DNA from 2 places in the Pseudocolwellia sp. G5-9 genome. Region 1 is predicted to be linked to the other one. Evidence: predicted binding sites of a transcription regulator. Region 1 holds the regulator's gene; the other holds the start of a gene.
The links. Region 1 encodes sigma-54, which starts transcription at its own class of promoters, with help from an activator protein. Its sites were predicted from a motif close to GTTGGCACGNNNNTNGNNT; they were not measured.

Region 1 (10,438 bases):
CTTATCAAGATGCCTTAAGTATTTTAACTTACCTACAAAGTAAAAATGTGATTGAAAATCCGTCATTAAAACCAGAAAGTATAAAACGTTACGCATGCTATTTAAAAGATTATAAAGCTTACTATTCTCCCATGGGAGGAATGGTCGATTATCTTGCTGAATTTGGAACACCATTACCAGCAGGAAAGCCTTTAGCTCAAATTTTACGTATGGATAATTACGGTGATGGTGAGCCGTTACATAAAATCACCTTAGATTACGATGTATTACCCATATTGCACTTTGCATCAGCAAGCGTAAATCAAGGTACTGAATTGTATAAAGTGTTTACTCGTTATTTTACTTTGTAAGTTAATTCATTCTGAACAGGTCTACCTATATCTATGATTAATAAAAATAAGATAACGATTGTATAATGGTTTTTATATTAACCTTACTCTCTTTAGTGGCGTTTGCTGCTAATTCAGTTCTTTGTCGCATAGCATTAGGCCAAGACTATATTGATCCCGCAGGGTTTACTATTATTCGCCTTTTATCTGGCAGCATTGCTCTTTACCTGATCTTGATTTTTCAGCAATATCGTCAAAAAGAAGAGAAAAGTACCGATAAACAAGGAAATGGAATTAGTTCTAAGTTGGCTAAAGGTAGCTGGTTAGGTAGTGTTTTGTTATTTGTTTATGCGCTTTCATTTTCTTATGCTTATGGATATTTAGATACTGGAACGGGGGCACTTATTTTGTTTGGTTCTGTTCAAATATGTATGGTTTTATCTGTTTTACTTACTAAGCATAAATTACTAAAAGCAGAATGGTGTGGTTTAGGCTTAGCTTGTATTGGCTTTATTTATCTTATTTATCCGGATTTAACGACACCTTCTTTGATTGGCTTTATTTTAATGATGTTATCTGGCATTGCTTGGGCGGGTTACACTTTAATCGGTAAGGGGTCAAAGTCTCCTCTAATGGATACTTGTTATAATTTTTTCCGTACTATCCCGTTTGTTCTTGTGTTGACGCTACTTACTATTTTTACTACAGAGTATTCTCATCGCGGTATTTTACTTGCTGTTTTATCTGGCGCTGTCATGTCGGGAATAGGATATGCTATTTGGTATAGTGCTTTAACAGGTTTAACAACAACTAAAGCTGCAGTACTTCAGCTTTTAGTACCCGTTATCGCAACTTTAGGTGGTGTTTTATTTATGAATGAAGTCATGACAACCCGCTTACAAATATCGACAATAATGGTGCTAGGAGGGATTGCCCTTGTTCTACTGAGTAAGCGGTTATACCAATCTCAATAATAAAATAGGTATAACTGATCATTCAATGTAGCAATGTAAGCTTGTGGAGTGTAATGACTAAAAAGTGATGTTAGCTTTGAGGTAAGCGATTAACTCTTTAAAATATTTCGCGGGCTTTTCTGCTTTTGCTTCTTTAGTTGCTTGACGTACTAGCTGACGAAGCTTTTGTCTTTCCATTGTAGGATGTTCAGCAAGTAAAGACTCGATAGATTCATTACCGCCCTCAATTAGCTCATTTCTTAGCGCTTCTAATCGAGTATGCTTAACCGCTTCTTGTTGATGTTTATTTGCCATAACATCCATAGCTTGATGAATAGGTTCCAGATCTGTTTCGGCCAATATTTTTGCAATATGCCGAATGTGTCTACGTAATGCCTCATGCTTGTTGAGAATTTTGTCTGCCAGAATCATAGCGTCTTTTAGCTCTTCAGTTAAGGGTAGACGACTACGTTGATGTTTAGACATTTCTACTAATTTTTGTCCAAAATCTTGTAATTTGTGCATTTCACGTTTTATTTCAGATTTACTTTTTAAATCTTCATCTAATTCGTCGATATCGTTAGCAGACTGGGGCATAATGTTTGTTAATATAATTGAAATTAGCAATAGTATACTACACCTAGGTAATCCAAAAATAGATAATCTACAAAATAGTAGGCAAGCTTATTGTAAGTATTTCATCAACCACTAAATATATTAGAGACTTAAATTTAACCATGACAGAATCAAACGGTATTATTAGCCAACTTGAACAAGTAAAAGATCGCGTATCTAAAGTATTAGAATTAGCTGAGTCACTCGGTGTTGATTCTGCTGAAGTTGCGATGAGCAGACAACAAGGCTTAAGTGTTGGTACTCGTATGGGCGAAGTAGAAACGGTCGAATTTACCAATGATGGTGCTTTAGGGCTAACAGTATATATTGGAGGCCGTAAAGGTAGCGCGTCAACTGCAGACCTTTCGGAAGGAGCATTACAGCAAGCTGTGCAAGCAGCGGTAAATATTGCTAAGTATACCTCTATTGATGATTGTTCTGGTTTAGCTGAAAAGTCTTTACTTGCCATGGAGCCAGAAAACTTAGATTTATATCACCCTAAAGCAATGAATACTGATCAAGCCATTGAAATAGCCAAGGCGTGTGAAGAAAGTGCATTAGCTTACGATAAGCGTATTACAAATTCAGATGGAGCAAGTTTAGATACATTTGAAGGTTTTAAAGTATATGGTAATACACATGGACAGCTAGTGGGGTATCCGAGTACTCGACACAGTTTAAGCTGCGTAATGATCGCTGGTGAAGGTGACGATATGCAACGTGATTACGCTTATACAGTGAATAGAAAGTTTGATCTGTTAGATGCTGCTGCAACCGTAGGTAAACAAGCTGCGATTGAAACATTATCAAGATTAAATCCACAAAAACTACCTACGGGTAAAGTGCCTGTAATGTTTAGAGCGGATATTGCTAATACTATTTTTGGCCACTTTATTGCAGCTATTAGCGGTGGTAACTTATATCGAAAATCGTCATTTTTGTTAGATTGTGTGGGTAAGTCGGTATTCCCTGATTTTTTAAATATCAGTGAACGACCTCATATTAAAGGGGCGTTAGCCAGTAGCTCGTTTGATAGTGAAGGTGTTAAAACTATTGATAGAGAAATTATTACTAAAGGCTGTTTAGAAACATATTTATTAACCACATATTCAGCTCGAAAACTTGGTTTAGAAACCACAGGGCATGCGGGAGGCATTCATAATTGGGTATTAAATGCCGAAGGCGAAGGTCGAGGTGGTAATTTTGATCAAATGTTGAAAAAGCTTGGTACAGGCTTTTTAGTTACTGAGCTTATGGGCCAAGGTGTGAATGTTGTAAATGGTGATTATTCGCGTGGTGCTGCAGGCTTTTGGGTAGAAAATGGCGAGATAGCTTTTCCTGTTTCTGAAGTGACGATAGCGGGTAACTTGCAAGATATGTTTAAAGGTTTAATCGCTGTAGGTGATGATGTTGATATGAGAGGAAGTATCCGTACAGGCTCTTTATTAATGAATGAAATGCAGGTTGCTGGAAATTAATTAATCCGAACTTGAGTGAATTAATACTCAATGACTTTTCATTATCATTAAAAACGCTCACTACTAAGGTAATGGGCGTTTTTTATAACTAACCTGAACTTTGGTTAACGGGTTTTATAATATTTTGATTTATAATAAATATTTATAAAAAGCACTTGGTATACCTTGAGTTTTTATAAGACAATTAAGCTCAGTGAGGAATTTAAGAGTATATCAAGGCGTGTTTGCGTATCAATAACAATAACTGGTTTATTGGAAGTAAAAACAACGCAGATAGGCGCTTAAATAGCGTTATTGAGTAAAGTAGCTTAACCAAAGTTCAGGTTAACTAAGTTAAAAGTAAGGTCGCTGTGCCTAAAAAGGCAAATATACCTACTACATCTGTTACTGTGGTTAATATTACGCTACCCGCTAAGGCAGGATCAATATTCATACGTTTAAGTAATAATGGTACTGATACGCCAGCTATTCCTGCTGCTGTCATATTCATTAACATAGCAAAGGCGATAACAGCACCTAAAGTAAAGTCTTGTTTCCATATAGCGACAACACTCGCAATGAGTAGCGCCCAAATGAGGCCATTAAGAAAACCAACAGCAAGCTCTTTTAATAATAAGGTTTTAGAGTTACTTTCACCGACATGTCCTAGTGCCATACCGCGTATGACAAGCGTTAATGTTTGATTTCCTGCAACTCCGCCCATACTAGGTACAAGAGAGTTAAGTACGGCTAAAATAGCAAGTTGTTCAAATAATCCTTCAAACATACTGGTAACGGCTACTGCGAGTAACGCCGTGATTAAGTTAACACCTAGCCAGATAGAACGTTGTTGCGTACTTTTTAATACGGGAGCGAAAGTATCGGCTTCGTCATCTAAACCCGCCATACTCATCATAGAGTGCTCAGCTTCTTCACGAATTATATCGATAACGTCATCTATAGTAATACGACCTAGTAAATGTCCGTTATCATCAATAACGGGTGCAGAAAACCAGTCATACCTTTCAAATAATTGAGCAACTTCATTTTCAGGCATGTTAACTGAAATCGCTTCTATGTCTTTGTCGATAAGGGTTGATGTTATAACATCTGGCTTTGCTGTTACTATTGCGGCTAGAGACACTGAACCGATAAATTTATCAGACCTGTCCACCACATAAAAAGAATCGGTAGACTCAGGTAGCTTACCTTTTAAACGTAAATACCTTAATACCACATCTACCGACACATCAGGACGAATGGTAATGGTGTCGGTATTCATAATACCGCCAGCAGTATCCTCCTCGTATGATAATGCTTGCTCCACACGACTTCTGTCTTGAGAGTCCATTGAGTTTAATACGCTTTGATAGGCGCTATCGGGTAATGTTCTTAGTACTTCCGCTAAATCATCTACATCCATGCCCTCAGCAACAGCTGCGAGCTTTTCAGGATGCATACTTTTTAGAATGCCTTTACGAACTTCTTCATTTAGTTCTTCTAGAACATCCCCATGATTGTCGGGATCGATAAGTTGCCATAAAACAGTACGACTTTTAGGAGGAGATGACTCTAAAATTAAAGCTAAGTCATAAGAGGGCATGTTTTGCAGTAACTTTCGAACGTAAACAAACATACCGCTACCGAGTGCGGCATTAACTTCTAGGAGTTTTTGTTGGTTATATTCTTGTTCTGCAATTTCTGGCATAAAACCCTTCATTTAGCTTCTTAGGCGGATTATGTTTACTTCATACTTTGAATTCTACTGAAAAAGAACTCGTAATAATTGATGTTGTGTTATATCAAGTTGAATCATAAATGGCTAAGTGGCCAATTAATTAACTTGGTATCATTTATGAGTAACGCTAAATAGTACACATTATCTGTATTGAGTATGACAATATTTGGGGGTACTTATGACAGTTAGTTTAACTTAACTTAATTGTTTTTTCAGCTTTTTTCTAGTGAATGTTGTGATAGAGAACTTACAACGCGGTTATTCTTCTTCGTCAAATTTGTCAGAAAACAATTGGCAAATACTTTTTATTGCTTCTTCCGCATCAACACCTTCCGTTACAACTGTAACGGTTTTACCTTGGCTACCAGCTAATAGCATTAACCCCATAATACTACTTGCATCAGCAGAGTTATCATCTAAAGAAACAGTTACTGAGGTATTAAATTTTTGACATAACTGTGCCAGTTTTGTTGCCGCGCGGGCATGTAAGCCAAGTTTATTAGTTATAACTAGGGTTTTTTCACATTTTTTCATGGGATAACCTTATATCTACGCCACCCTTAGGTACTTGCTATGGTGATGTCTCTGTGTCGTGATTGAACATCTTCGCGTTCTTTTCTTAAATTATTTGCTAGAAGCTCAGCTATGTAGACTGAACGGTGCTTTCCGCCAGTACAGCCAATAGCAATGGTAACATAACTTCGGTTGTTACGTTCTAAGTGAGGTAACCAGGTCATCATAAAACTATTAATCTGCCATATAAATTTAGTGACTATGGGTTGGCTTGATAAATAGTCTTTTACCGGTTGATCTAATCCTGTATAGGCTTTTAATTCTTTATCCCAAAAGGGATTAGGAAGAAAGCGTGCATCAAACACATAATCAGCATCTTGCGGTACGCCATGCTTAAAACCAAATGATTCAAATACAACCACCATAGAGCCAGACTTTTTACCCAAAATACGCTCTCTTACTAAATCTGCAAGTTGGTGAGGCGATAGTTGGCTGGTATTAATGTATAAACCTGTACGGGTAGATATTGGTTCTAATAATTTTTTTTCCAAGGCGATAGCCTGATCGAGAGCTATATTTTGCTTAATGAGAGGATGTAACCTTCTTGTTTCACTGAATCGTCTAATTAAATCACTGTCATCAGCATCTAGGTATAAAATATTTAAATCAACAGTACTAGGGAGATAGTCTAATATTTCAGAAACATCTTGAGGGTTGTTAGGTAAATTACGTACGTCAATGCTCACTGCGACATTTTCATAATCATTGATAACGGTATGTGTTAGTGCCGGTAGTAAATTAACTGGAATATTGTCGACACAATAATAACCTAGATCTTCTAACACTCTTAATGCGACAGACTTTCCTGAACCAGAACGTCCACTTACTATGATTAACTTCATTGAACTGTTCGTTCCTTTTTATAACGACTAATTTCTATTTTCTTGAATAAGATTATACAAAGCTTCATTGCTTTGGCATTTACGCACTTGTTTTGCTATTTGCTTATCACTGAATAGCTTAGCAATACTCTGCAAAGTGGTTAAATGTTCTTTACAAGCGTCTTCGGGAACGAATAACGCAATAAAAATATCAACAGGCTTGTTGTCGATTGCGTCAAAATCTACAGGTATATCGGTAGTTACAATAATTGCTACAACTGATTTTGCATTAGGTAAACGACCATGAGGAATAGCAATACCGTTGCCTATTCCTGTTGATCCTAGTTTTTCTCTTGCGATTAGGCTTTCGAGTAATTCGTATGCACTATGTTCAACAATTTTATCTGCTGCTATGGTACAAATTTTATCGAGAACGCGCTTTTTGCTAGAGCCAGATACTGCACAAAATGTGCAATCTGGCATTAAGATATCTTGCAAAGTCATAATTACTACTAAAGCCTGTTTTTTATAGGTTAATGGTGGGTTGTTTTGCCTTTGTGTTTTAATATTTGACGATCTAGTTTATCGATTAAAGCGTCAATTGAGGCATACATATCATGGTTTTCTGCTGTAGCATGTACTTCTGTTCCCTTTAAATGAACAGTAGATTCAGCTATTTGATTTGATTTTTCAATGGTTAACACAACATGAACATTATTGATCTGATCAAAATGACGTTCTAATTTTGAAAATTTCGTATTAACGTATTCGCGTAAAGAGTTTGTGATTTCTACATGATGACCAGTTAAATTGATTTGCATAAGTTAAACCCTCTTTTAGTGATATTTGAAAAATTAAATTAAACTTTTTCGTTGGTTTGATGGTGGAATGGACAACGATTCTCTATATTTTGCTACGGTTCGACGAGCCACTTGTATACCTTGCTCGGCGAGTATTTCTGCCATTTTATTATCACTTAATGGTTTGGCAGGAATTTCTGCGGCGACAAGTTTTTTGATAAGCTCTCTGATTGCTGTTGAGGAGCAATCGCCACCATTTTCGGTACTAACATGGCTGGAGAAGAAGTATTTAAGTTCAAATATACCTCTTGGTGTATGCATATATTTTTGTGTTGTTACACGTGAAATAGTAGATTCATGCATTTCAACGGCTTCGGCTATATCGTTTAAAACCATAGGTCGCATAGATTCAGGGCCATGCTCAAAAAAGCCTTGCTGGCGCTGAACAATACAATTAGACACTTTTAATAGTGTATCGTTTGTTGACTTCATGGTACGTGTCATTGCTGCATATTGTTGGTTAACAGACAACTTAGGCGCGGTATCTGGATTTAACTCAACAACCCAACGACCATTTTTCTTTTCAACGGATACGTCAGGAATAACATATTGATCGTCACTTTTAACTACGCTGTCACCAGGACGAGGATCTAATGATTGAATTAAGCGAAGGACTTCACGTAATTGATCTTCTTTTAAGCGTGTTTTACGCATTAACTGACGATAATCTCTACTACCTAGTAGATCGATATAATCTTTAACAACTTGCTTGGCTTCTTTTAACCAAGGCGTTGTTAGTTCAAATTGATTCAGTTGAATCAATAAACAATCAGAGACTGAACGAGCCCCTACACCTACAGGATCAAATACGTTAATTCTTTTTAGTACTGCTTGTATTTCATCGAGTTCAACACCTTCAATGCCAACACAGTCTAAAATATCTTCACAGGAAACGGTTAAATATCCAGATTCATCTATGGCTTCAATAATCGCTATTGCAATGGTTTTGTCTGTGTCACTAAAAGGTGTTAATTCCATTTGCCATAAAAGGTGATCTTGCAGCGAGTCTTTAGTTTCGCCTTGGTAGGTATAATCTTCAGAAGGAGAGCTAATGCTACCTGTGTTTGATACGCCAGCACTGTAGCTTTCGTCCCACGTAGTATCCATGTTTAACTCTTCAGGAATATCTGTGTTTCCCATGGCTTCTGTGGTTGTCATTTCATCTATAGTTGGGGAAGAGTCTTCAGTGCCGTCTGTTTTTTTTGAATCTATTTCTTTTGTCGCATTTGCGGAAAATGCATCTTCTAAATTATTGACTGATTCATCTTGGGTATTAGAAGGACTTTCATCAACTTCTAGCAAAGGATTACTCTCCAATGCCTCTTGAATTTCTTGTTGTAAATCCAACGTAGAGAGTTGCAACAGCTTGATGGCTTGTTGTAACTGCGGTGTCATCGTTAGATGTTGTCCGATACGGAGTTGTAAAGAAGGGCGCATCTACGTATTTTTTATCCTATTCATTAATAATACAAAACGATAAAACAATATAAATATTGTTGACTGCTTATAGATAACTATAGCGTAAATTGTTCACCAAGGTATACATCTCTTACATGCTGATTGGAAAGTATTTCTTCAGAGGTCCCTTCAGCGATCAGTTCACCATGACTTACAATATACGCATGCTCGCAAACATCGAGTGTTTCTCGAACATTATGGTCTGTAATTAATATACCTATACCACGTTGCTTTAAGTGAATAATAATTTTTTTTATGTCGCCAACAGAAATAGGATCTACGCCGGCAAACGGTTCATCTAATAATATAAATTTTGGGTCTGCGGCAAGTGCTCTGGCTATTTCGACTCTGCGGCGTTCACCACCAGATAAGCTCATACCTAAATTATCTTTAATATGACCAATATTAAATTCTTCCAATAAGTGCTCTAATCTTTCTTCTCGTTCGATTTCATTAAGGCCTTTTTGAGTTTGTAAGATGGCCATAATGTTATCGTATACACTTAGCTTTCTAAAAATTGAAGCTTCTTGTGGCAGATATCCAATACCTTTTCTAGCGCGTTCGTGCATAGGTAATAAGGTGACGTCTTCATCGTTAAGAACAATAGAGCCTTCATCGTTAGGAACAAGGCCGACTATCATATAAAAAGAAGTGGTTTTTCCTGCACCATTAGGCCCTAGTAAACCTACGATTTGACCAGCGTTGACCTTTAACCCTACATTTTTTACAACCTTACGACCTTTGTAAGATTTAGCTAAACCTTTTGCGATTAACGTTGAGGTAGTCATGACTTATTGAATGTCCTGAGATAAAGTGGGTTTTGTTTTTTCTTTGGGCTGAATAACTGTTTTTACTTTATCGTTTTTATTACTTTCAGCATTTACGTATTCTGTTTCTGAGTTATAGGTAATTTTACTACCGCTTACTTCGCTACCATCTTGTTTCAGTAACGCTTGCCCAGATATGGTTACGGTATTTAAAGACGGTTCATATCTGATTTCATTAGCTTGAAGATTAATAGGTTTACCGTCTTCTAATGTTTGTTCAAAGGTTGCAGGCTTACCTTTTGCTATATAGGTTTTTTCACCTGTTGTTGTGTCTGTAAGTACTTGCACTAAATCAGCTTTGATGATCAATGTACCTTGTTTAATAACAACATTATCGATGTAGCTGAATATTTTGTTTTTAAGATCAGCTGACTGACGGCTGGCGTCAATACTTAGCTCTTGATTTAAATCAATTTTTTTAGCTAAAGCACTCGTGCTTGCTAATGACGATAGTAAAAGCAGTAGTAAGCTACTTTTTAATTTTTTTGAAAATAGTTTGCACATGTTCGGTTAGTGTCATCTGTTTGGTGTTAATATCAACAATTAGCCCAGAGCCATACATAGTAAAGCCATTACCTAAAACGACGATAGCTTGTTCTGAACTAATAATATTTGTATTTAAATCTAATTCTATTGATTTACCATGAATTTCTTGTATCAAGCTATCAGGATCAGTAGCTTCTATTTTTACTCGGTTTTTTAAGCTTACACGGTTGTTCTTAAACAGTGTGCCTTCTTTTGAACTGACTTTCCATGGAACATTTTTATTTTCTGGATATATCGTTAAGCTTGGAAACTCAAAGTGTG
Region 2 (10,438 bases), 1.3 Mb from region 1:
CACCAACAATGGTTAATGTGGTTTTGTTAGGATCTGGATCACCCGCTTGCACACCAACGGATAAGGAGGTTATTCCTGCTACTAATGTCGCGCCATTACCAATCATTACACTCATAACACCATTATTATCAACAACAGTATTAACACTTGTGTATTTACTCAATTCATTTACTAAATTATCGCGAGTATCTAGTAAATCATTTTGCTGTCCAGATGTTGAATTATTAGTATGCAGTATTTGTTCATTAAGTTTACCAATCTCTACTGATATTTGAGAAATCTGACTTGCAATTTGCTCTATCTCACCATTGATAGATTTTTCCATTTGGTCAAAGTCAGCATTGAGGGATTGAAAGTTACTACTTAATACTTCTGCTTGGGTTATTGCCATACTTCTTAACCCTAAGTCGCTTGGGTTATCAGCAATACCATTTACGGTTTGATAGAATTGATCAAGAGAATTATTAATGGCTCCACCAGAAAAAGTCATAATTTCATCAAGCTGGCTTAAGTCAACATGTAACTCATCTGCGTTACTTAAATTTGTTTGACTTAATAATTGTTCTTTATATGAAAATTGGTCATAAACTCGTCTTACATCTTCTATATAAGTGCCACCGCCAATATAATTACCTCCGTAATATAACCCCGTTGCAGCATTTTGTTCTGCGCGTTGGCGGTTATATCCTTCTGTATTAACATTGGCAATATTATTACCAGTAGTAGCAAGTTGCTGCTGAGCAGCTAGTAAACCACTAACCCCTGTATTGTATAAATTAACAGACATGATTGCCTCACAACGATTGCATTAACGAATAATAATTAGGAGAAGTAATTAAAGAGAATTACTTTTCAATAAGGCTGGTAACTGTTTTCAATGTCCCTAATATTTTTTTTGCGTAATTAGGATCGGTGGCATAACCAGCACCTTGTAAGTTTTGCAAAAACTGTTCCACATTGGACGGATTTTTTAAGGCAGGTTGATATCTTTCATTGGAGGATAAGAAATTAACGTAATCATTAACACTTTCTGCTATAGATGAATACACACGGAACGGTTCTCGTTTTTTCACCATTGCGCCTTGTTGAAACTCTAACGTTTCAGTTGTGGTTTTATCGCCTTTCCAACGTGAATCCGCTTTGATATTAAACAGGTTATTAGAGCTTTCGCCTTGATTATTTCTTATGATTTTTTGCCCCCAACCTGTTTCTAAAGCAGCTTGAGCAATAACAACTTCAAACGGGATATTTAACTTGGCTTCAACTTGTTTAGCTGAGTCAGTAATGGCGGTAACAAAGTCTTGAGGATTATTAAATTCAGGTAAGAAGCTCGTATTGCTTGAAACATTTTGATCAATATCTTTAGATAAATATTTAGGGATCGTAACTTCATTTTTGTCATTTGTTTGACGATCCAACTCGATCGTTTTAGGTAAAGGATCTCTTGTGTTTTGCAAATCAAAAACGTTTTTACCACGAGAGTCTAAATTACCATTACTTCTTAATACGGTGTGAGGAGTAAAGTTTTCGCTATCGCCCCCCAGCTGTCTAACAATTAATTCAGATAAACCTAACGACCCATTATTTGATAATTCTAACGACATTTGTTGATCGTGCATGTCTCTGTAGAATTTTGTGCTTTCTGAATTAAATGGACTATCAGACTCTAAAACTTCTTGAGCGCTACGCATACTCTTTAATAGCATTTGCATAAAAATAGCTTCAAACTGCTTAGCCGCACTTTGTAATGCTTCTTCTTTATCTGCTTTATCGGTTGATTTAGACTGTTGTCTAACAGAGTTTAAGCCGTTTACATCAAGAAAATTTTGCGCATCGGTAAGTCTAGTCATAGCATTATTGATTGTTAATTATATAACAATCAACTCCCCACGTAAGGCACCCGCTTGATCTAAAGCTTCAAGAATCGCCATCACATCGCCAGGGCCAGCACCAACTTCGTTAATAGCACGTACTAAAGTATTTAAAGTAACTCCCGGTTGGAATACAAACATACGGTCATCGCTTTCGTTAACGTTTACTGAAGATTGCGTTGTTATAGCGGTATCACCTTCTGCAAAAGCATTAGGTTGTGAAACATCTTGTACCTCATTAATAGTAACCGTAATTCCGCCATGAGTTATCGCTGCAGGTAATAATCGAACATCAGAACCAATAACAATAGTACCTGTTCGTGAGTTAACAATAATTTTTGCAGAGGATCTATCCGGTTCAAATTCTAAATTTTCAAGTGTGGACAAAAAGCTTACTCGGTCGGCAATATCTCGCGGTGCAGTTACCGTAACTGAAGTTGCGTCAATAGCTCGAGCTGAGCCAGCAATAAGATCGTTAATGGTGTCAGATAATCGCTTAGCTGTGGTAAAATCAGAGTGATGTAAATTAAAGGTTATATGATCACCCGATGAAAAAGGGGAAATAACTTCTTTCTCAACCATAGCACCATTTGCTATACGCCCAACAGTGGGTGTATTAACAACAATTTTAGAGCCATCTAAACCTTCAGCACCTAAGCCACCAACAACTAAACTCCCTTGAGCGACAGCATAAGCATTACCATCTACTCCCATTAAAATGGTTTGTAGTAAAGTTCCCCCACGTAAACTCTGTGCTGATCCCATAGAAGAAACAGTCACATCGATTTTTTGACCAGGTTTAGCAAAAGCTTCAAGCTCTGCATGAACGGCAACAGCGGCAACATTTTTAATTTTAGGCTTTAAGTTTGCCGGCATAGTGATACCGAAATTACTTAACATGGTTTTAAAACTTTGTTCGGTAAATGGACTTTGTTCACCTGTTCCAGGTAAACCTACCACTAAACCATAACCTAAAAGCTGATTAGATCTTACGCCAGCCACATCGGCTAAATCTTTAATACGTTGAGCATTTACCGAGTGTGTAAATAAGCACACGATAATAAGACTGAATTTACACAACTGCTTAATTAACTGCTTCATAGTAATACCTTATTTATGGATGATTTTATAAAGCTAAGCTTTATAAAGGCCACCATGAGCTACCGAAAAATTTAGACAACCAGCCTTGTTCTTGTGCGTCAGCAAAAGCTCCTGTACCAGCATATTGAATACGAGCATTCGCCACTTTGCTTGACATAATCGTGTTGCCTGAACTGATATCTTGAGCGCGAATAATACCGGTTAGTCGTACATATTCGTCGCCATTGTTTAACGACATCCATTTTTCACCACGTATCATTAGATTTCCGTTGGGTAAAACACGTAATACATGAACTGAAATATTGCCTGTTAAACTGTTACTTTGATCTGATTTAGAATCGCCCGAGAAGTCTGAACTTTGGTTGTAGCCAAATTCCAACGAGTCTCCTTTAAAAGTGATAGGCGCTCCACCTAAACCAATAACCGAACCTAATAGTGAACTGTTGTCTTTTTTAAGCTCTGTTTTTGCATTTTTCTGTGCTTGTGTATTTTCGCTTAACACAACAGAAATAATATCGCCGACACGATGCGCCTTAGAATCCGAATAAATATTATTGACGTAATTTTCTTTAAATAATGACCCTGTGGGTACAATAGGTTCTTCTTCCATTTCAGGCATTATTGGAGCAAAATCAGGATCATTAGGTAATATTTTTGCGTTTTCAATACTTGCACAACCTGACAATTGAATAAGTAAAACACTTAGTAATATTAAATATTTCATGACTCCTCTCCTCTTTCTTTGTATCAATAGAAATAATTTTAAATAGCTCAACAATCTATAATTGTTGATTGATGTAACTCAGCATTTGATCAACAGCAGAAATAACTTTCGAATTCATTTCATAAACACGCTGGCTTTCAATTAAGTTAACCAATTCTTCTGTGGTATTTACGTTTGAGGTTTCTAAAGCACCTTGAACAATCATGCCGTAACCTTCTAAACCAGGAACACCTTGTTGAGGAGCACCACTCACAGCAGTCTCTGAATATAAATTTTGCCCTATCGGCTCTAACCCCGTAGGATTAATAAAATTGACGGTATTAATTTGACCAATAACCGCTGGTTCTGCTTGCCCTTGCAGTTTTACTGAAACTTCACCGTCTTGAGATACGGTAATAGATAAAGCATCAGGCGGAATGGTAATTTGAGGTTGCATTAAATAGCCAGCACCTGGCGTAACAACATTACCTTCCTCATCCATTGTAAACTGCCCGTTACGTGTGTATCCCGAACTTCCATCTGGCATTAATATTTCAAAAAAACCTTCACCTTGAATCATTAAATCTAATGAATTATCGGTAGTTAACATATCGCCTTGCGTGTGTATTTTTTGGGTAGCTACCACTTTAGTACCCGCACCTAGCATTAATCCTGATGGCATTTCAGTATCTTGTGCTGATTTACCGCCAGGTTGATTAATTGTTTGGTACAGTAAATCTTCAAAAACCGCTCGACTCTTTTTAAACCCAACCGTACTTGCGTTAGCTAAGTTGTTAGATATAACGGCAATTTCTTTGTTTTGTGCATCTAAGCCGGTTTTACTGATCCATAATGCTGCGTTCATATATCACCTCAAAATTCATTTAGAAAGCACGGAGTAAAGCAGAAGCACTTGAGTCTACTTCTTCAGCGGTTTTCATTAATTTTAATTGCATTTCAAACTGTCTTTGTAATGCGATCATGTCTGTCATTTCACCAACAGGATTAACATTGCTTGATTCAAGCATGCCACTCATCACTTTAACGCTGACATCTGCTTCTTCAATGTTGTTGTCTTTTCGTCTAAACAAGCCATCGTTACCCTTTTCAAGTGCACGAACATTTGGGTTAACGAATTTGATACGGGCTACTTCTTCTTGTGTAGTAACAGGAGCGCCTTCAGGCTGAACCATAATGGTTCCGTCGCGACTTATTTGAATATTATTTATAGGTAGAGGTAAAAAAATAGGCCCTGCATCGCCTACGACTAACTCGCCATTTGTTGTTTCTAGCGCACCCGTTTCAGTTAAGCGTAAATGACCATTTCGAGTGTATGCTTCTGAACCATCTTTAGATTGAACAGCTAACCAACCAGGACCTTCAATAGCAATATCAAGCGAACGTCCTGTAGATGACAAAGCTCCACTGTCAAAGTTTTGGCTGGCCACTTCAGTCATAGAAAATACCCGAGAAGGTAGTCCTTCGCCAAAAGCTTGCATTGATCTCGCTTGTGCTAAATCAGCCCTAAAGCCTGTAGTTTTTGCATTCGCCAGATTATTAGCATTAACCGCTAAGGCCTGCATATTTTGCTTCGCTCCACTCATAGCGATATAAAGCATTTTATCCATAACGAATCTCTATCAAATTAATCTGATATTAGAAATGCAATATAAGTGCCATAAAAAAGAAAGGTAGATAAGGAGGTATGATGTAAAGTAGGCCTACGGCTGTAAACCTACTCTCGTTATATTCAAGCTAATTGGCCTGACTTGAAGATATCTTCTTGAATAATAAAGTAAGATTTAATCGAATAAAATGCTTTAATTTTTTAAACCACGTACCCATTACAAGTTGATACAAAACAGGAATAACAAACATAGTTAAGCTTGATGAAAACAGTAACCCCCAAACAATTGACGTTGCAACAGGCGACCAAATAAGTGAATGCCCACCTAAACCAGAAGCTAATGAAAACAAGCCAGCAACCGTTGTAAGTGTTGTAATTAATATAGGTAACATACGTCGTCTAGCAGCATAAAAGGTAGAGTGTGTTAATGTCATACCTTTTTTAATGTTTTCATTGGCGGTTGAAATTAACACAATAGATGAGTTAACCGCTATCCCTGCTAACGCAACAATACCGTACATGGTAAACAAACTTAATGGGTCTCTTGAAACGAGTAAACCAAGAATTACGCCAACGAATGCTAGTGGTACCGTTAATAAAATCATCAAAGGCTGAAAGTAACTTTGGAATTGTGTACTTAAAATTAAATACATTAAGCCAATACCAAATAAAAATAGCATGCCCATTGCATCAATACTTTCTTGAATATCATCAAGCTCACCCGAAAAATCTAAAGACGTATTAGGGAAATCTGTCGCTATAGTTGCCCAATGCACTTTAATTAACTCATTCGCTTCTACAGTATCTATAACGTTTTTATCAATATCTGATTCTAACGTTATTGCTCGCTTAAAGTTGTAATGCCTTAAATTACCTTTTACCTGAACTGTTTCTATATGCACTAAATCTCTTAGTTCAATATTACTTCCTGAAGGGGTTGGTACGGTTAACTGCAATAAGGCATCTATATTTTCAAACTGATTAATTTCAGCTGCCGCCGACTTAACGCGTAACGCTATTCTGTCGCCTTCTCTTTGAATATAACTGACAATCTCACCATCAATTAACATTTTAACTGAACGTTGAACATCGCTTGGTGATATGCCAAAACGATTAATAGCATCGTTATTTAAAGTAAGCTGTAAACCAAAACGCCCTTTAGAGTCATCATCAATAATATCTTTATAGCGTTCATCTTTTTTCATAAATCGGGTGAGTGCATCTGTTGCTAAACGTAGCTCTTGGTAATCATCCCCCCTTACTTTAATACTAACTGGTTTGCTTGTTGGTGGGCCCCCAGCTAGCTTTAAAAATGAAATATTGGTAGGGCCAACAACGCCTGATAAAGCTTTACGTGTATCTTCAATTAACTCTTCAACACTTCTCATATCACCTTGTTTAGGTTTAAGAGAAACGAGTACTTGCCCTAATTGGTCGCCAAATAGTGGCGCCATTTCAGTAAACATTTGTCCTGCGTAACTAACAACCGAACGAGTTTCATCTTCTTTAAGCTCTTGTTTTACCAGTATTTCAACATCTTGCACTTTTTTCATGGTGTCTTGCAATGAACTTGTTGGGGGCATTTCTACATTAATATAAAATAAGCGTATGGTATCAGCAGCAAAAAAATCAGTTCTAACTAAGCCAGCAGCGATTGCACCTACTGCCAACACTAATAGCAATAACATGCCTGATAAGGTTTTTTTAGGATTACGCATCACCTTGATTAACCCGAAGCCATACTTAACTTTAAGTAAGCGAAGTGTTTTTTGACGAAATGCATCCATTTTACTAGGTTTATCAAAGTTAACTTTGGCGGCAATAATATGGCCTGGTAACATCCAATAAGCCTCAACTAAGCTAAAAGCTAATGCGACAGTAACCACAAGAGGAATGACCATCATAAACTTACCTAAAATACCGGGTAATAACATTAATGGTAAAAATGCGGCCATAGTCGTTAACACCGAAGCAGTAACGGGTTTAATCACCTCTTGTAAGCCACTCCAAGCAGCATCTATGCCTTTTACGCCTTGACGCAACTTGTAATAAATAGACTCTACCACTACAACAGCATCATCAACCAACATACCTAATGCAATTACAATAGCTAACAATACTGATGTGTTAAGTGTTTGATCTAACGCCTGTAGAACAATAAAAGTACCTGCGAGCGTAAACGGAATACCTATAGTTACTAATACACTGACACGACTGCCTAAAAAAAACCAAGTTACAATTAATACAAATAACAAACCAAATATGGCGTTAGTTTGCATAATGTTAAGGGCATTTTTAGTGATAAGCGTTTGATCGTCTACCAAGGTAAATTCAACACCTAATTCTTTACTCACCACATTTCGGTCTTTAATAAATTGATCTACACGCTCAACCAAGGCTAAAGTATTTGCGCTGTCTTGTTTCATAACAGCAAATAAAACCGCAGGACGACCTTGAAAACTCACAATACGATCTGCTTTAGCCCGTGCACGAACAACTTGAGCAATGTCTTTTAACCGTATTTCTGTTGCTACACCGTTAGCCGCTAAGATAGGGAGTTGCGCTAAAATTTCAGGATCTGTAGTTGTTCCTTGAATACGCACTAACCACTGATCTTTAGCAATACGCGCAGTACCCGCTGATATATCAGTAAAAAATGTTCGAATTGAGTTTGCAACGGTTACTGGCGAAATACCCAATTGTTGAATTTTATCAACATCAAAACGAACCTGAATTTCAGGCTCTCGCAATCCAGTATCTTGCACACGGTCAACACCAGAGATACGGGCTAAATCTTTTTCTAAAGCGCGAGCTTGTCGTCTTAAGTTTTCATCATCAGCCAAAGCTGAAACGACAACAGTTGCCGTAGGAAAAGCGTTGGCCGAGGTTACCTCAAATATTGTAGGACGCTCAGCTTCTTCTGGCATTTGATCTTCTACGTTATTTATTTCTCGTCGTAAATCAGCCACTCGTTTATCAAACTTGCGTTCATCCATATCGTGAAAACGCACTAAAATACTTGAAATAGCTTCACGACTGGTACTTGATACAAACTTAATGTCTTGAACTTTTTCTACAGATTCTTCAATAATATCAGTAACTTTTTGTTCAACATCTCGAGCAGAAGCTCCAGGTAAAAAGGTTGTTATTTGTACCCAGTTAAAATTAATAGAAGGGTCTTGCTCTCTTGGTAATTGTTGATAAACAGCAATACCCATAAATAAGATAAGTACAAAAACTAAATTAGTAAGCACATGATTTTGAATAAGATTACGTAACCACATTACGACTTATCTCCACCCAAAGCTTGTTTAAGCGCTTTATTAGTCACCGTTTTTTGTATGGTATCGCCATCATTTAAGCCGTGGCGTCCGTCAGTAATTATTTGAGAGGTATGAGGTAAATGATAAGGAATCGGTCTGCCCTCTTCAGCCATTTCAACAGTAATAAATTTGGCTTTATTATCGTCTATAATAAAATAGCCATTTTGCCCTTCTCGCTTTTGTAATAAGTGAGCAGGTAAATAAGGAGTAGGGCTTTTCCAACGTAATCGGCCGGTGCTCCCTGCTATAGCTTGTTTATCAATAAATAAAAATCTAGCTTCACGACTACGCGTATTTTGTTCAATTACGGGGAGTGAAGATCTTAACGTTACATTATAAGAGTGATCGGCAATATCGAGCGTGTACACCTTAGCTTGATAAAAACTTTGCTCATCGCTTGTGGCTATTTTTGCGGAAACTTCTAAACGATTATCTTCAATTAATTCAACTACAGGTTTACCAAAATCAATCATTTCGCCTAAGTTAGCGATACGCATAGTAACAACGCCATCATACGGCGCTTTAATATTACAGCGCTCAACATTTAATAAAGCGGTATCTACTTCAGCTTTTTGTGTTTGTATAATTGCCCTGCTATTTTCAACTGCATTATTTAAACGATCAAGTTCCGCTTCACCAATATTCTTTTGCTTTAAAAGGCTTCTTCCTCTTACCAATTCGCGCTTATTAAATAGGAGTAATGAATAGAACTGTTCGTATTTTGCGGCTTGAACTTTGTGAGTTAATAAATTTATATCACAATCTAAAGTCGCTAATATTTCACCTTTAACAACCTTATCACCCACATTAACCAAGAGCTTAGTTACAACACCTGAAGTTTGAGCGGGAATTAAACTTTGATTAAGTGCGATAACACGTGCTGGTGAACTACGTGTTGGATACATAAGTAGATCAATTGCTTCTTCAGCGATAACTAAAGTTGAGGCGTAACTAAAACGCGTGATAGTGAAAAAACTCAACAGTAACAATGTAAAAAGAAGCTTCATGTTATTCCCTATACTCTATTTTAATAAAGATATTTTTTATAACTCAATCTTACACTGAGTAAGCTATGGGTCAATCAAATACCCGTATCAATATGTATAAAAAATGTAAGAGTGAAAGGGAAGAAATGAGACTGTATTAAAAAATAATATGAATATTTTAATTTAACTATGGCGACCCCAGCAGGAGTCGAACCTGCGACCTATCCCTTAGGAGGGGATTGCTCTATCCAGCTGAGCTATGGGGTCCAATAGGAGTATTGTGGAACAAGACGCACTAATAAATATTATTAGTTTTAATATCTTACCGCAATATCATTTATTTGAATATTACCTAACAAGTTATTATCTGGTGTTGTAGCTTTAGCACTTTCTTTAGAGGTACTAATAACCTTAACTTTATAAGGGCTCACGTTAAAACCTGAATAAGTTTTACCTGAGTCACTAATAAAATTATTTGCATGAAGCAATGAAAACTCGTCGCCCACTTTAACGCCTTGATTTTCACCTAAATTAAATAAAATGGTATCGCCTGCAACTTGTACTATTTTACCTCGAGTAGGTTGACACATCATATTTTCATCAATGTCTGAAATCATCATATCAAGTGTGCGATCAATACTATTTCCATATTCACTTAACCAAAAAGTATTACTGGTTACGTCTATTGGCTCTCTTTTATCGAAAGTCCACGGTGCTGTATTATGATATTGTTTGTCCAACACTAACTCACCATTACTGCCATTGTATATATATAAGTTTATTTTAAAGTGACGATCAAAATGGTCTTTTTGCCAAAACTTTAACTC

Region 2: the regulator sigma-54 is predicted to act here: its motif matches at 5,338-5,356, upstream of flgF (flagellar basal-body rod protein FlgF).

The regions. Positions count from the first base shown of each region.
Region 1 covers NZ_CM147893.1:2,749,122-2,759,559, reverse strand. Annotated here, with positions in the region: gene AC0L5Q_RS11930 (succinylglutamate desuccinylase/aspartoacylase family protein) at 1-350, shown strand, start outside; gene AC0L5Q_RS11925 (DMT family transporter) at 416-1,303, shown strand; gene yjgA (ribosome biogenesis factor YjgA) at 1,361-1,879, opposite strand; gene pmbA (metalloprotease PmbA) at 2,020-3,375, shown strand; gene mgtE (magnesium transporter) at 3,704-5,062, opposite strand; gene AC0L5Q_RS11905 (HPr family phosphocarrier protein) at 5,351-5,626, opposite strand; gene rapZ (RNase adapter RapZ) at 5,653-6,507, opposite strand; gene ptsN (PTS IIA-like nitrogen regulatory protein PtsN) at 6,535-6,990, opposite strand; gene hpf (ribosome hibernation promoting factor) at 7,020-7,307, opposite strand; gene rpoN (RNA polymerase factor sigma-54) at 7,341-8,783, opposite strand; gene lptB (LPS export ABC transporter ATP-binding protein) at 8,861-9,592, opposite strand; gene lptA (lipopolysaccharide transport periplasmic protein LptA) at 9,596-10,135, opposite strand; gene lptC (LPS export ABC transporter periplasmic protein LptC) at 10,101-10,438, opposite strand, start outside.
Region 2 covers NZ_CM147893.1:4,017,716-4,028,153, reverse strand. Annotated here, with positions in the region: gene flgK (flagellar hook-associated protein FlgK) at 1-787, opposite strand, end outside; gene flgJ (flagellar assembly peptidoglycan hydrolase FlgJ) at 846-1,850, opposite strand; gene AC0L5Q_RS17435 (flagellar basal body P-ring protein FlgI) at 1,869-2,972, opposite strand; gene flgH (flagellar basal body L-ring protein FlgH) at 3,013-3,696, opposite strand; gene flgG (flagellar basal-body rod protein FlgG) at 3,752-4,540, opposite strand; gene flgF (flagellar basal-body rod protein FlgF) at 4,560-5,303, opposite strand; gene AC0L5Q_RS17415 (efflux RND transporter permease subunit) at 5,431-8,586, opposite strand; gene AC0L5Q_RS17410 (efflux RND transporter periplasmic adaptor subunit) at 8,586-9,632, opposite strand; tRNA gene AC0L5Q_RS17405 (tRNA-Arg) at 9,802-9,878, opposite strand; gene AC0L5Q_RS17400 (flagella assembly protein FlgT) at 9,926-10,438, opposite strand, start outside.